3 regions of the Rhizobium sp. PvP014 genome follow, and region 1 is predicted to be linked to each of the others. Evidence: predicted binding sites of a transcription regulator. Region 1 holds the regulator's gene; each other region holds the start of a gene.
The links. The regulator LexA, encoded in region 1, represses DNA repair genes until DNA is damaged. The targets are predictions, from matches to a motif close to TGTTCNNNNTGTGTTCNG.

Region 1 (5,390 bases):
GCTTCATCGAAGACCGGAACTCGTCGCTGAACGTGTCGTTGGATTGAATGCGGATGCTGGCATTGGCAGCTTCGATCCGCAGACCGTCTTTCCCTTGCTCGGGTTGCGTCTCGAACACGGTTTCGAAAAGCGGAAGAAACTCCAGCGGGTCATCTGCAGAAAAGACGATCTCTCGAAGGCCTGTAACGGCGTTTGCGTGCTCATCAAGACCACCGCGATCTGCCGGTAATGCGGCCATGCGCTGGCAGGAAAACAGCAAGATGTCATCGACCTCGGGAACTGCCGCGAACGCCAGACGGAATGAGACTTCGCTCTCCCCACCATCGGGCAACTGCATCGGGCGGGAGAATTGAAGCATCTCGCCCGCAGACATGTGCCCGTCCACAAAACGGCTATGATCGGCCGCTGCATCCTGCGTCCCGACGACCACCGCCGATAGACCTTCCCTTTTCCGCTGGCCGCGGAAGCGGATGTCGCGATCGGTGAACACGTTGCCTCGTTTTGCCGCAAGCGAGGCTTGCCGACGGTTCACAATGCCCAGCGGCTCGAGATACGAGCCATCCGCGAAGAATATGCAGGCATTAGCTGTGCCGAAAGGGTGAACACCTTCAGGTGCCACAGTAAAGCCGAGAGCGGTCAACCTCCCCCGCGCTGACGCCAGATCTGCAACGGGCAGAACCAAATGATCGACTGACTTGTTACCCACTAACACCCCCAAAGTCTTATTCCGCAGAACATTGGCTATCGCGGGAAACTCGGCAAGTGCTGCGCACGAACTGAATACGTGATCGAACGCTGAAATGAGACTATTCTTGAGCAAAAATTTGGGGCTTGCGGAACACAGATAGAACATATAGCGTCCGTTCTGCATTTGTTTCCAATTCTGAGGGTCCCGTCCATGCTGACACGCAAGCAACAGGAGTTACTTCTGTTCATCCACGAGCGGATGAAAGAATCAGGCGTGCCGCCGTCGTTTGACGAAATGAAGGACGCTCTCGACCTTGCATCGAAGTCCGGCATCCATAGGCTGATCACCGCGCTCGAGGAGCGTGGCTTTATTCGCCGTCTGCCGAACAGAGCACGCGCGCTCGAAGTGATCAAGCTGCCTGACGCCTATGTGGCGAACCTTCATCCGCGACGGGGTTTTTCTCCCAGTGTCATCGAGGGAAGCCTCGGCAAAACGCAACCGGTCGTCGCTCAGAAGCCGGCGCCGGTCATGGCGGACAATCCGTTCTCGACAAACATCCCGGTCATGGGTCGAATCGCTGCCGGCGTGCCGATCTCCGCGATCCAGAACAACACCCACGACATCGCCGTTCCGATCGAGATGCTGGGTTCCGGCGATCATTACGCGCTCGAAGTGAAGGGCGATTCGATGATCGATGCCGGCATCCTCGATGGTGATACCGTCATCATCAAGAATGCCAGCACCGCAAGTCCGGGCGATATCATCGTTGCCCTGGTCGATGAGGAAGAAGCGACCCTGAAGCGGTTCCGCCGCAAGGGTGCATCGATCGCGCTGGAAGCGGCGAACCCCGCTTACGAGACCCGCATCTTCCCGCCCGACCGGGTGAAGGTCCAGGGCAAGCTTGTCGGCCTTATTCGCCGCTATCATTAAGAACGCTGTTATCCCGGAGATGCGCAGCAACAGCCTCCGGGATGCCAAAGTCGAATTGTCGCGTTCGCCAGTCATAGAACCGGTGGACGGTCCACGGACGGCTTGAGGTCTGTGCGCTGTCTCGCATCGCCGCCGTAATCTTGATGTCTGGCGCTGTCGCGTTCGGAATAATGGTGATTTCCAGTGCGCCAGTCCGGCGCAACGTCCGCCCGCTGAGAAGCAAGGCGCCGGAGCGGCAAGTATCGAAGCGTGCGCCGGGCGAGACGATGATCCGACCGAAATCGCAGGCAAGACCGGTGTATCGGTTGTCTTCGACAGTGACGATCCGGATGTCCTGAGCAGTCTGCGCCGCGCACAGGATTTTCGGCAGACAGGCAAATCGTCCGGGCGTGAATGCTTGAAGAAAGCCCCTGACATATTCGATTTCCCGGCGCGTCAAATCCGGTCGCGAATGTGGTCTAGGTCGTCTGTCATCACTTTTCGCAAGGCTGGCACCTCGCGCTGGTTCCGAAGAGGCAAGAACCGGCAAGGCGAGCGGTTGTTCTCCGGTCTCAAGCACCAGCGCTCGCCGCCATTGATCGTAGATAAATCCCGGCGGCCGGGTTCGATTGAGGGTGATCTTGTCATCCTGTATCAGTCCCACTGACGCGCCGTCTTCGGATATGACGATATCAGGCCTCGGCGCCGAGCCTGAGCGGACCGCAAAGAGCAAAGCCACCGCCATGAACAGCGCGCCTGTCAGCCTCAGCGGCGTGCGCAGCAGCGTCAGAAGCAGAAAGCCTGCCGTCGCCAGCGGCAGGAAAAGCGGGTTCTGCCGGCCGATGGCAATATCGCCGCCCCATGCGGCAACGATCTCGGCAATGCGAATGACGATCCGCAGCCCCTCGCCCATGATGAACAGAAAGGGAGCATCCAGCCCGAACGGCATCAGCAACATGCCAACAAGCCCTGCCGGCATCACCACGAAGGAAATGATCGGCATGGCCGCGAGATTGGCCGCGAGGCCGTAGGTGGTCAGATGGTGGAAATGCTCGATCGAATAGATCGACGTCGAAGTACTGCCGATCAGCGACGTCACCACGATCCCGGCAATGAAATGGAACGTCGCCGCGACACCCGTTATCCACCGGTTGCTACCTTTTGTATCCTCCCTACCTTTCGCGAAATATCGCGTCCAGAGGGCGAACCCTGCCACCAGTGCCGCGGTTGCCGCAAACGACATCTGGAAACTCGGACCCAAAATCTCCGACGGCGAGATGGCGAGGATAATGATTGCCGAAAGGGCGACGTTGCGAAGGCTGATGGAGGGTCGATCGACGAGCACGGCGACCAGCATCACCGCCATCATGATATAGGCCCGCTCGGCGGAAACCCCGAACCCGGAAATCAGGTAATAGGCGGTCGCCATGACAAGCGCACCGAACGCGGCAAACTTCTTGATCGGATAGGCCTGCGCAAAGCCTGGAAACAGCGACAGGACGGAGCGGACGCCGACGAAGAAGATACCGGCTGCCAGCGCCATGTTCAGGCCTGAGATCGCGACGATATGGGCCAGCCCGGACAGACGAAGCGCCTCGGTCGTCTCACGGGAAATTGCACGGCGCTCGTCGGTCACGATTGCGGCAGCAAAAGCGCCCGCATCCCCCTTGACCGTATCGCGGATGCGATTGCCGATTGCGCTGCGAAGCGCAAAAAGCCCTCGCTGCATGTCCGACCATAACCCGGGTTGGTCATCGATCGCGGGTTGTACGCTAGGCGCGCCGTAAAAGAAGCCAACGGCCCCGATTTGATCGAAGTAGGAGGAGAAGGCGAAATCGTTCAATCCGGGAAGCGCCGGGCCAGAGGGTGGCGACAGACGGGCACGGCCGGAAACGCGCTCTCCGATGTCTGCAGGTTCGTGTTGGCTTCTGGCAAGAAGCGACACCCGCTGCGGGGGACGACCGAGCGTGGGCTCAGATGTCTGCTCGATCCTCACGATATAGCGCCAGCGGCGCTGTGCATCCGCTTCGCGTCGTTCGACAATCCCGCTGATGGTCGTCGTGACGGGCGAATCGAGCACGACCGTCGAACACCGCCAGGTTTCGAGCGCTGCCAGCGCAGAACCGGAGAGAAGCATGCAGAGTACAAGGTTGGCACGAGACAGCTGATGCGCGCGATACCGTGTCAGCCCTGCGGTCACCATCGAGATCGCAAGCATGGTTGCGAGAATGAATGGCGATGGCGTCCAAGGAAGTGCGAACCAGATCGCAGCGCCGGCACCCAGCAAGACAGGCAGGAAGAGGAACCCATGACCGTGGGAAACCTCCTCGCTCAACGACGTGCACAGCCATTTGGAAACGGGCCGGTCTCTGACCACGTATACCCTGAAAACATCCTCGGAATGATGGTCGTTTCGACCATCATTCCGGACTTCCGCGGGCATTGTCTGCGATGCCGATTCGGGCATCCAGAGTGCGATTGCGTGGGGTGTCGAAGCAAGCATCACCGGCTTGCTGCTGGCTGCCTCAAAAATCGCTCCGCCATTCGCCATGATGGTTTATCCCGCCGGCTCCGCTGCAGAGACGGTGATTGATAAACGCAACCTGCGCGTTTATATTCTCCTCGTCAACACATTCGCCAAGCTGCGGTTTTCCTTCACGTTACGGCCTCTTACACCATGAGGTTGGGCATCTTTTAAACGTGGCCTGCCTAAATTATTTTCGCGCTGCACAAAATGTCGCAGGAGCGCTTGGCATCACCTTTAGGATCATATAGCTAACTTGCGACGCTTAACTCTTATGGCGCTTTCTGGGCGCCATGCCGCCAACAGGTTGGAGGATCAGAATGACGGAACAAAGCGCAAATCTCGTACTTGGTGATAAGACAGTCGACCTCTCGGTGCGATCGGGCACCATTGGGCCGGATGTTATCGATATCGCAGCCCTGTACAAGCAAACCGGTGCCTTCACCTACGACCCCGGCTTCACGTCGACTGCATCCTGTGAATCCAAGATCACCTATATCGACGGCGACAAGGGTGTTCTCCTGCACCGCGGCTACCCGATCGAGCAGCTTGCTGAACAGGGTGACTTTCTGGAAACCTGCTATCTGCTTCTCTACGGAGAACTGCCGACGGCTGCCCAGAAGAAGGACTTCGATCATCGCGTAACCATGCACACCATGGTTCACGAGCAGATGAGCCGCTTCTTCACCGGCTTCCGCCGCGATGCGCATCCTATGGCCGTCATGTGCGGTTGCGTGGGCGCTCTCTCGGCCTTCTATCACGATTCCACCGACATCACCGATCCGCACCAGCGGATGGTTGCGTCGCTGCGCATGATCGCCAAGATGCCGACGCTCGCCGCCATGGCCTACAAGTACCATATCGGCCAGCCCTTCGTGTATCCGCAGAACGACCTGGATTACGCCTCCAACTTCCTGCGCATGTGCTTTGCCGTGCCGTGTGAAGAATACAAGGTGAACCCGGTCCTGTCGCGCGCCATGGATCGCATCTTCATCCTGCATGCGGATCACGAACAGAACGCGTCGACCTCGACGGTTCGCCTTGCAGGTTCCTCGGGTGCAAACCCGTTCGCGTGTATCGCTGCCGGCATTGCCTGCCTCTGGGGCCCCGCTCACGGCGGCGCCAACGAAGCAGCGCTCAACATGCTGACCGAGATCGGGACCGTCGACAAGATCCCGGAATACATCGCCCGTGCCAAGGACAAGAACGATCCGTTCCGTCTGATGGGCTTTGGTCACCGCGTCTACAAGAACTACGATCCGCGCGCCA
Region 2 (5,390 bases), 2.3 Mb from region 1:
CGCGGCCTGCTGCGCTCCTTCTGGGCCTTTGTCTGGTGTCTGCCGGCAATGTTCGTCACCTGGGCCTGGTGGCGGATGATGTTTCTGCAGGCGATGCCGCCGGGGACGAAGACCGGTGGCCTGTTCTTCTTCCGGCTCGGCATGCTGGAGGCGATCGACTGGATCCTGCCGCTCATTCTGGTGGGCATCGTCTGCGCGCTATTCGGGCTCTGCCAGAAATTCCCGACGATGGTGATCGTGGTCAACTGGCTGTCCGTGCCGTTTGCCTACGCCTATGCGGTTCTGGCGGCGGCCTTCATCCTGCCGATTGGCATGACCGGATTTCTGGCGCTTCTACATCTGTCGCTGCTGATCGCCGTCGTCGTCGCGCTGACGCGAGTGATGCGCATGCTTTGCGGCCCGCAGCCGCTGCTGGTGACTGCGGTGGTGATGGTGCTGATCGTGCCGGACATGCTTCTGTCCGAGGTGCTGCAGCGGTTCCTGGGCGTCTATCCGTCCTGACGGTCGTCAGGATAATCCACCTTCATGAAGTAGAGACCATCCGGCGGGGCCACCGGGCCGCACTGCTTCCGGTCGCGTGCCTCGAGCGCTGCCCTAACGTCCTCGGGTGTAACCTTGCCTTGTCCGGCGATCTTCAGCGTTCCCGCAAACGAGCGGATCTGGTTGTGCAGGAAGCTCTGGGCAGAGGCGCGGATTTCGATCAGATCGCCTGACCGCGTCACGTCCAGCCGGTCGAGCGTCCGCACCGGGCTATGCGCCTGACAGTGGGTGGAGCGGAAGGTGGTAAAATCATGATGCCCGACCAGCATCTGGGCCGCGGCATGCATCGCCTCGTGGTCGAGAGGTTTTGACACCCACCAGGCCCGGTTCGCCTCGAGCGCCAGGGGCGAAGGCCGGTTGAGAATGCGGTAGAGATAGTGCCGCTTGATGGCCGAGAACCGCGCATCGAAGGTTTCATCGACGAGGCTGACATCGATGACCGAGACCTTTTCCGATGCCGTCATCAGATAAGCGTTGACGGCGTTGCGCAGCTTGTAGGGAACCCACTCGCGGGAAAGATCCGTATGAACCGTCTGGCCCCAGGCATGCACGCCGGAATCGGTCCGCCCCGCACCACGGACCGATACGGTCTCGCCGGTCAGCTTCAGGATCGCCTTCTGCATCGCGGCCTGTACCGAATGACCGTTGTCCTGCATCTGCCAGCCCACATAGGACGTGCCGTCATATTCGACGATCATCTTGTAACGCGGCATCAGGCCACCCGCATTCCGGCCGTGATCGCCGTGCCACGCAGGAAATCGGCGGCATCGAGCGGCTTGCCGCCGGCCTTCTGCAGTCGCGTCAGGCAAACGGCGCCATCACCGCAGGCGATCGTCAGGTGGTCGTCCAGCACCGTGCCGGCGTCTCCTTGTCCAGCGCCGATCGCGGACGAGAGAACCTTGATGCGTTCCGGCTTTCCGTTGATCTCGGCCTCGAACCAGGCGCCCGGAAACGGGGAAAGCCCGCGGATATGGTTGTGAACGTCGCGCGCAGACCTTGAGAAATCGATGCGCGTCTCGCCCTTGTCGATCTTCGATGCGTAAAGCACGCCGTCCTCAGATTGCGGTGTCAGCGGCAGGTCGCCGGCTTCTAGCTTCTCCATCGCCTCGACAATGGCGCGGGCGCCCGTCAGCATCAGCCGGTCGTGCAACTCGCCAGCGGTCATGGCCTCGCCGATCTCGATTTCCCGGGTGAGTGCCACCGCACCGGTATCGAGGCCCTTTTCCATCTGCATCACCATCATCCCGGTCTTGTCGTCGCCAGCCATGATGGCGCGCTGGATCGGGGCAGCTCCGCGCCATCGCGGCAGCAGCGAAGCGTGGCCGTTGTAGCAGCCAAGCCGGGTGCCGGTCAGGATCGCCTCGGGCAGAAGCAGGCCGTAAGCGACGACCACGGCGACATCCGCCTTGAAGGACCTGAAGGTCTCGCGGTCTTCCTCGCTTTTGAAATTAAGCGGCGTCAGGACCGGAATGCCGAGCAGTTCTGCGGCCTGGTGCACGGGCGACTTGACGAGATCCAGCCCCCGGCGCCCGCCGGGACGCGGCGGCTGGCTATAGACCGCGACGATCTCGTGGCCTGCCTGCTTCAGGTTCTGCAGTGTCGGCACGGAAAATTCCGGCGTGCCCATGAAGATGATGCGAAGAGACATGGACCTTTTCGCGCCCGCAAGGAACGCGCCTTCAAACCGAGAGTGCCTGCAAGCGATCGCTAGACCGCCTTCGCCTTGGCAGCCTTGGTGAACCTCTTGACCACCATTTCGCGCTTCAGCCGCGATATATGGTCGATGAACAGCACGCCGTCCAGATGGTCGATCTCGTGCTGAAGGCAGGTGGCGAGCAGGCCATCGGCCTCGATCACGTGTTCCTTGCCGTCGCGACCGATATGCTTGACCGTCACGGAGGCCGGGCGCTCCACCTCGGCATAGTATTCCGGGATGGAAAGGCAGCCTTCCTCATACACCGATCGCTCGTCCGATGAGCGGATAATCTCCGGATTGATCACGACGATCGGGTTCTTCTCGTCCTCCTCGCGCGACACGTCGACCACGAGAATGCGGCGGGCAACGCCGATCTGGATCCCGGCAAGGCCGATGCCCGGAGCGTCGTACATGGTTTCCAGCATGTCGTCCGCGAGCTTCAAAAGAGCATCGTCCACCCGTTCGAAAGGCTTGGACACCTGACGCAGGAGCGGATCGGGGAGAATGATAAGCGGCTTGATCGTCATGGCGATCCCATAACCTATCTTTTTCGCCGATGGAACAGCCCCGGATCGCCGTTTTCGATCAATGTTCCCGTTTTGATCTTTCCAATCCGCGGTTTTCTGCTAGCTTGCCGCCATGAATGACCTGTTCCCCGAGATTTCCCGTTTTCTGGAGAGCCAGCACCCGATGGTGCTGATGGCCGCTTCCTGCGTTTTCGGCATGCTTCTGATGCTTTTTCTCATGCGCCTTTCCGGAGGCAGCGGTCGTCAGGCGGAAGACGCAGAGGCCCGCATGGGCGAGTTGATGCGGATGCAGGGGGAAATGCAGGGCAGGCTTTCGGCGATGGGCGAAACGCTTGCCGCGCGCCAGGTCGAACTCAGCCAGGTCGTCGGCCAGCGGCTCGATGGCATGACCCACCGGATCGGCGCAACCATTACCGAACAGACCAGATCCACCCATGACAACCTGCGCCAGTTGCAGGAGCGTCTGGCCGTCATCGACGCTGCCCAGAACAATATCCAGAGCCTTGCCAAGGATGTCGTGGGGCTGCAGGCGATCCTCTCCAACAAGCAGACGCGCGGCGCCTTCGGCCAGGGCCGGATGGAAGCGATCGTTTCCGACGGCCTGCCGATGGGTGCCTTCGAATTCCAGAAGACGTTGTCGAACGGGTCGAGACCGGATTGCGTGATCCGCATGCCGAACGGCTTGCCACCGCTGGTCATCGACGCAAAATTTCCGTTGGAGGCATGGAATGCGTTTCGCGAAGCGGCTGCTCCCGAAGCACGCCGTGCCGCATCCCAGCAATTCCGTCGCGACATGGAAGTCCATATCCGCGATGTCTCGGAGAAATACCTGATCGCCGGAGAAACGCAGGACACCGCCTTTCTCTTCGTGCCGTCCGAATCGATTTTTGCCGAGATCCATGAGCATTTCGAGGGCGTGATTCAGAAGGCGCAGCGCGCGAGGATCGTCATCGTCTCGCCGTCGCTGCTGATGCTGTCGATCCAGGTCATCCAGGCCGTGCTGAAGGATCAGCGGATGCGCGAACAGGCGCATCTGATCCAGGGCGAGGTAGCCTTGCTGATGGAAGACCTCGGCCGGCTGGACGAGCGGACGCGCAAGCTGCAATCGCATTTCTTCGCAGCCCAGAAGGATGTCGAGCAGATCGTGACGTCAACCGAAAAGCTCGGCCGGCGCGGTGCAAGGATCGAAGCGCTCGAACTGGAAGCACCAGTGGCCGCCCCGATACCCCAGACTGGACCAAGCCCCGCAGCTCCGGCATCCGGTGCGGTCGAGAGCCGGACGGGATCGCTGCGTCTGAGGGTAGTTGACGAGGACTGATCCTCTCGGGCAGTGTCGCGCCGCGTTTCACAAAACAGGCAGGCACAGCATGATCATCGTCTTCGGCTCCATCAACATGGATCTTATCGCAACGACAGAGCGGTTGCCGGGGCCGGGCGAAACGGTTGTGGGTTCGACCTTTGCGACGGCCTCCGGCGGCAAGGGTGCGAACCAGGCGCTGGCCGCGCGCCGCGCAGGCAGCGACGTGCGCATGGTCGGCGCGGTCGGAAACGACGGTTTTGCAGACCCGGCGCTGGCGCTGCTCCAGGCATCCGGAACCGATCTTTCAGCGGTCACGCGGACAAATATTTCGACCGGCACAGCTCTGATCCTGGTCGGCGATGACAGCGGCGAGAACATGATCGCGGTAGTGCCCGGTGCCAACGGAACGATTGGCGAGGCACAGGCAGAGCTCGCGGTGGACGCCATGGCTGCATCCGACACATTGATGCTGCAGCTCGAGATCCCGCCGGCAGCCGTTGAGGCGGCTCTACGCGCAGCAAAGGCGAAAGGCATCCGGACGATGATCAACACCGCGCCGCTGACGGCTGATGCGGTGCGACTATCCGGCCTTGCCGATATCGTCGTCGCCAACGAGACCGAATTCGACCTTCTCGCGGGCTGCACGATCAGCGACGCCAAGACGCGCGAAGATGTTTTGCGCCGCCTTCACAGTGAGACTGGTCAGACTTTCGTGGTCACGCTCGGTGGCGAAGGTGTCGTCGCCATACTGGATGGTGAAATCCTGTCGGCCAAGGGCCTGAAGATCGAGCCTGTCGACACGGTCGGTGCCGGCGATACGTTCTGCGGCTATCTGGCTGCAAGTCTCGATCAGGGAATTGGCTTTGCAGATGCCCTGCGGCGCGCAGCCGTTGCGGGCTCGCTCGCCTGCCTCGAAAGAGGCGCTCAGCCGTCTATCCCTGAGGCATCGGCGGTCGACGCGCGGCTCTGACAAGTTTCGGACAGTTGAAACGACTGGACCCGCCTCCCGGAAGGGAAGGCGGGTCCATCAGACGACTACCGGTCTAGTTCAGGGGGGCGTAGAACTAGAGGGGGCGGTCCGGCAGGTCGTCGATCGTGATCTGTCCGTCGTTGTTGGTGTCCATGCGGGCGAACAGCTTTTCGGTGGCTGCGGCTGCCTCTTCCTTGCTGATCTTGCGATCGCGGTTCTCGTCGATCATGCGGAACATGGCAGGACCCATCATGCCGCCGTCTGGTCCACCCCTTGGACCGCGGTCCCTGCGGGCTTCCCTGCGCTCATGCCGGTCGTGGTGGCGGTCACGGGCCTGTTCGCGGTCGGCACGTGGTC
Region 3 (5,390 bases), 1.7 Mb from region 1:
AGGTTTTCGACCAGCTGGAAGGCCAGGCCCTTGGCGAGACCCTGCAGGTCTTCAGCGCGCGACAGATCGTCCAGCGGCTTCAGCACGGTCGCGATATGATGGTTCACGAAACGCTCGATGCGCGCAACGACGTGTTCGCGGGCATTGCCGGTCAACTGCTCGTCGGCAAGCAGGATCAGGCGCGGGCGCATGATATGGTCGCTCGACGCAAGCCGGCCGACAGGTTCGCCGAGCCAGCGCACGGAACCGTCCGAGCCGACAGCAAGGTCGTTGTTGCCGGATGCATAAAGCCGCGCGGCGCGTGCCTCGAACTCCAGCGCAAGCGCCTTTTGCGCGGCACCCTGGACGGCCTTCGCATCGGGACCCTCCGTGCCGGCTATAGGCGTGAATCGGAATCCAGCCAATTGCCCCACATGATGGCCTTCGACGAAGACATCCCCATTCACACTGATTTCAGCTTCCAGCATCGCATTCTCTCTTAGGCGCTTCATGAGCACAGATGTCCTGCGATCAACAAAGCGTTTCGTCAACCGTTCATGTAACGCGTCCGACAACCTATCCTCGATTTCCCGTGTCTTTTCTTGCCAGTGTGTCGGATCGGCAAGCCAGCCAGGGCGGTTCGAAACATAGGTCCAGGTACGGATCTGCGCGATTCGGGCCGACAGGGTGTCGATTTCTCCGTCGGTCCGGTCGGCGCGGCGAACCTGTTCTGCCATGAATTGCTCGTTCACCGTGCCGAAGCGCACAAGATCCGAGAAAAGAGTCGAAATGAGGTCTGCGTGTTGCGCAGGGGCAATCCGCCGATAGTCCGGCAGAGCGCAGGCCTCCCACAATTTTTCCACCCGCTCCGGCGTTGTCGCCGTATCGCGGATTTCTGCGTAGCGCGACAGATAGTCGAGCGCCTGGATATCGATTGCCGGCAGCGCGCGGGCAAGCCCCGCCACGGTCGGCGGCCGGTCGAGACTGGCACGCAGAGCGGCAAGCGAGGAATAGTCGACGCTTTTCGTGCGCCACTGCAGCACTTTCACCGGCTCGAAATGATGACCCTCGATCCGCTCGACCAGTTCGTCGTCGAACGGCTGGACCTGCCCGGTGACACCAAAGGTTCCGTCACGCAGGTGGCGGCCCGCACGCCCGGCAATCTGCGCCATTTCGGACGGATTGAGATTGCGGAACTGATAGCCGTCGAACTTGCGATCCTGAGCGAAGGCAACGTGATCCACATCGAGATTGAGGCCCATGCCGATCGCATCGGTTGCGACGAGATATTCCACATCGCCTTCCTGATAGAGAGCGACCTGTGCATTGCGGGTGCGCGGGCTCAAGGCGCCAAGCACGACAGCCGCACCACCGCGCTGGCGGCGGATCAGTTCGGCGATCGCATAGACCTCTTCCGCAGAGAAGGCGACGATCGCGGAACGCTGCGGCAGGCGGGTGATCTTTTTCTGACCGGCATAAAACAACTGCGAGAGGCGCGGCCGTTCGACCACGGTGATCCCGGGAAGCAGCCGTTCGAGGATCGGCCGCATGGTGCCGGCACCGAGCAGCAACGTCTCCTCGCGTCCGCGAAGATGCAGGATGCGGTCGGTGAAGATGTGCCCGCGCTCGAGATCGCCGGCCAGCTGTACCTCGTCGATGGCGACGAAGGCGGCCTTTGTCTCGCGCGGCATCGCCTCGACGGTGCAGACGGAAAAGCGCGCCATATGCGGCGTGATCTTTTCCTCGCCCGTGATCAGCGCGACATTGTGATAACCGACCTTCTCCACGACACGTGTATAGACCTCGCGTGCAAGCAGGCGAAGGGGCAGACCGATGACGCCGGAACCGTGCGCAACCATGCGCTCGATGGCATAATGGGTCTTGCCGGTATTGGTGGGGCCTAGCACGGCCGTGACGCCGCGGCCGCTGAGAATCATGGGCTGAGAATGCAAAGCCAGTTCCTGCTTATCCGCCGATGCGATCCTCCACGGAAACGCAATCGCAGTATCAGATGGCCATGCTCGACGATAAACGCAAGCCGATATGTTGTCCTCGACAAGGCGAGACCACGATTTCCAGGATCAACATGCGTACGATACGCAAGCCAGTTTCGTTCGAACAAACGTGAACGAATCGGCGACGATTGCGGATTCCGGAGCGTTCCCGATCTGTTTCGAACATTACCCGGCTTTCCGACGCATGGCGAAAGTGTAACCCGTTAACCACACCCCACGGGCAAGCAAGTGGTGAGTGGAACAAAAGTTCCCATGCTACGTTTTCTCGGCAATCCCAACCGGACATGTCGAGCCGGTAGGTCAGCGGAGTACAAGCCTATGCTCGGAACCATCCTACTTATCGTACTGATTTTGCTTTTGATCGGCGCGCTGCCGAATTGGGGGCACAGCCGGAACTGGGGTTATGGTCCGTCCGGCGGTCTCGGCCTCGTTGTGCTGATTATCATCATCCTCCTGCTGATGGGCAGGATCTAAAAGCGGCGAAGCCGCACGTTACCAAGGGAAGGAAAGTGACATGAAAAAAGTTTTGCTCGTCGGCGCTCTCGTCGGAATGCTGGCATCCTGCACATCCACTGAAAAGGGCACTGCAATCGGTGCTGCTTCGGGCGCCGTTATCGGTGGCGCTGTGACCAACAGCTGGGGTGGCGCTGCAGTCGGCGCTGTCGGCGGCGGTCTGGTTGGCGCTGCTATCGGCGAATCGCAGAAGCGCAACGGTTACTGCGTCTATCGCGACCGTTATGGCCGTACATACGAAGCGCGTTGCCGCTAAGTCCTGCGTTTAGTCGCAGAATAGAAACCGGCGTCCCATGGGCGCCGGTTTTTTTGTATCCGCTTACCCGGCGAAATACTGACCGCCATTTGCGCTGAGCGTCGAGCCGGTAATGAATCCGGCTTCTTCAGAGGCCAGAAACAGCACGCAGCGGGCGATTTCTTCCGGTTCGCCCAACCGTCCGACAGGTATCTGCGGGATGATCTTTTCGTCCATCACCTTTTGCGGGATGGCACGCACCATGTCGGTGCCGATATAGCCGGGGCAGATCGCATTGACGGTGATGTTCTTCGAGGCCCCCTCTTGAGCCAGCGCCTTGGTGAAGCCGAGATCGCCCGCCTTGGCGGCAGAATAGTTCACCTGCCCCATCTGGCCCCTCTGGCCATTGATCGAGGAGATGTTGATGATGCGGCCGAAGCCGCGCTCGCGCATGCCGGGCCAGACCGGATGGGTCATGTTGAACAGCCCGGACAGGTTGGTATCGATGACCTCCTTCCACTGCTGTGGCGTGATCTTGTGAAACATGCCGTCGCGGGTGATGCCGGCATTGTTGACGAGGACGTCGACAGGCCCGAGCTGCGCTTCGACTTCAGCGATGCCCTTCACGCAGGCATCGTAATCCGACACGTCCCACTGGAACACCGGAATGCCCGTCGCCGCGTGAAACTCAGCGGCCTTTTCGGTATTGCCCGCAAAATTTGCGGCGACCGAATAGCCTGCCGCTTTCATCGCAGTGCTGATCGCAGCCCCGATGCCGCGCGTGCCTCCTGAAATCAACGCGATACGCGCCATGTAAACTTCCTTTCATACCGTCGCCGCCGTCAGCGTAACGGAACTGCTTACGCCGATAACGTGGGCAGCTGCCACCGAGTGCTAGAGCGCTTCCAGACACATGGCGACGCCCATACCACCCCCGATGCAGAGCGTCGCAAGCCCCTTTTTCGCGCCACGGCGCTTCATTTCGAACAGCAGCGTATTGAGAATTCGCGCACCCGACGCACCGATCGGGTGACCGATGGCGATCGCTCCGCCGTTGACGTTGACGAGCGACGGATCGAGGCCCAGATCCCGCGTGACCGCGCAGGACTGTGCGGCAAACGCCTCATTCGCTTCGATCAGGTCGACATCGCCGATTTTCCAACCGGCTTTTTCCAGCGCGCGACGCGAAGCCGGGATGGGGCCAGTTCCCATGATCTGCGGATCGACGCCGGCGGTGGCCCAGGAGACGATGCGCGCGAGCGGCGCAATGCCACGACGACCGGCTTCGTCCTCCGTCATCAGCAACGCCGCGGCTGCGCCATCGTTGAGGCCGGATGCGTTGGCGGCAGTCACTGTGCCTTCCTTATCGAAGGCCGGCCGAAGCTTCGCCATCCCCTCCAAAGTCGCACCGGCACGGATGTATTCGTCGTTTTCGACGCGAACATCGCCCTTTCGGGTCTGGATCAGGAACGGAACGATCTCGTCCCTGAAGCGGCCAGCAACCTGCGCTGCCTCCGCTTTGTTTTGCGAGGAGACCGCAAACTGATCCTGTTCCTCGCGCGACAACTGCCACTGGCGGGCGATGTTTTCAGCGGTGATGCCCATGTGATAGCCGTAGAACGCGTCGGTCAGGCCATCCTTGATCATCGTATCGATCATCTTGAAATCACCCATCTTCACGCCGCCGCGCAGATGTGCGCAATGCGGGGCCATCGACATGGATTCCTGGCCTCCCGCGACGATGATTTTGGCATCGCCGAGCGCGATCTGCTGCATGCCGAGTGCGACGGCACGAAGACCGGAACCGCAGAGCTGGTTGACGCCCCAGGCCGTCGCCTCCTGCGGCACCCCGGCCTTCATCGCCGCCTGGCGGGCGGGGTTCTGTCCCTCGCCGGCAGGAAGGACCTGGCCAATGATGACCTCGTCCACTTCACCCGCCTCCACGCCACCGCGCGCCAGCACCTCCTTGATCACCGCGCCACCGAGTTCGTGTGCGGGGACGTTTGCAAATGCGCCATTGAACGAGCCGACGGCCGTTCGTGCTGCGGCTGCGATAACGATGGATGGATTGGACATGATGTCTCCTCTTTCCGTTTCTTGGCACCGAGACTGGCAAAGCCTGTGCGCCCTGTCAAACGCCCGGTTTTCGCCCGAAAAACCCGATTTTTCATCGATTTGCTGCGCAGCATGGTGATCCATCGCGGCGCACAAATCGATTGTCAGTTGCGCCAATTTAAGCTTACATTCGAGGCGGGAGAAGATGCCAAGCACTAATAATCGCGCGAATGGCGAAGTGGAGGGAAATCATGGCAAAGACCGAAGGTGACGTGACGATCAAGAAATACGCTAACCGGCGTCTCTACAACACCGGAACAAGCACATACGTGACGCTCGAAGACTTGGCTAAAATGGTCAAGAAGGGCGAGGTATTTACGGTTCAGGATGCCAAGACGGGCGAGGACATCACGCACTCGGTTCTGACCCAGATCATTTTCGAGCAGGAGTCGAAGACCGGAAACACGCTTTTGCCGGTGTCCTTCCTGCGACAGCTGATCTCCTATTACGGCGATCAGATGCAGATGGTGGTGCCGACCTTCCTCGAACACTCGATGAAGACGTTTACGGACCAGCAGGTGCAGATGCGCGAG

Region 2: def (peptide deformylase) is a predicted target of LexA. The motif match lies at 2,826-2,843, and genes of this name have one in related genera.
Region 3: J3A65_RS16890 (helicase-related protein) is a predicted target of LexA. The motif match lies at 2,138-2,155, and genes of this name have one in related genera.

Annotation. Positions count from the first base shown of each region.
Region 1 covers NZ_JAGIOT010000002.1:838,027-843,416, reverse strand. Annotated here, with positions in the region: gene J3A65_RS08750 (VOC family protein) at 1-871, opposite strand, end outside; gene lexA (transcriptional repressor LexA) at 899-1,618, shown strand; gene J3A65_RS08740 (ComEC/Rec2 family competence protein) at 1,599-4,148, opposite strand; gene gltA (citrate synthase) at 4,442-5,390, shown strand, end outside.
Region 2 covers NZ_JAGIOT010000002.1:3,166,757-3,172,146, forward strand. Annotated here, with positions in the region: gene J3A65_RS19890 (hypothetical protein) at 1-501, shown strand, start outside; gene truA (tRNA pseudouridine(38-40) synthase TruA) at 489-1,253, opposite strand; gene fmt (methionyl-tRNA formyltransferase) at 1,253-2,188, opposite strand; gene def (peptide deformylase) at 2,248-2,763, opposite strand; gene rmuC (DNA recombination protein RmuC) at 2,969-4,081, shown strand; gene J3A65_RS19915 (ribokinase) at 4,131-5,033, shown strand; gene J3A65_RS19920 (EF-hand domain-containing protein) at 5,128-5,390, opposite strand, start outside.
Region 3 covers NZ_JAGIOT010000002.1:2,534,428-2,539,817, forward strand. Annotated here, with positions in the region: gene J3A65_RS16890 (helicase-related protein) at 1-1,937, opposite strand, end outside; gene J3A65_RS16895 (DUF3309 family protein) at 2,313-2,468, shown strand; gene J3A65_RS16900 (YMGG-like glycine zipper-containing protein) at 2,509-2,763, shown strand; gene J3A65_RS16905 (beta-ketoacyl-ACP reductase) at 2,827-3,555, opposite strand; gene J3A65_RS16910 (acetyl-CoA C-acetyltransferase) at 3,637-4,818, opposite strand; gene phaR (polyhydroxyalkanoate synthesis repressor PhaR) at 5,049-5,390, shown strand, end outside.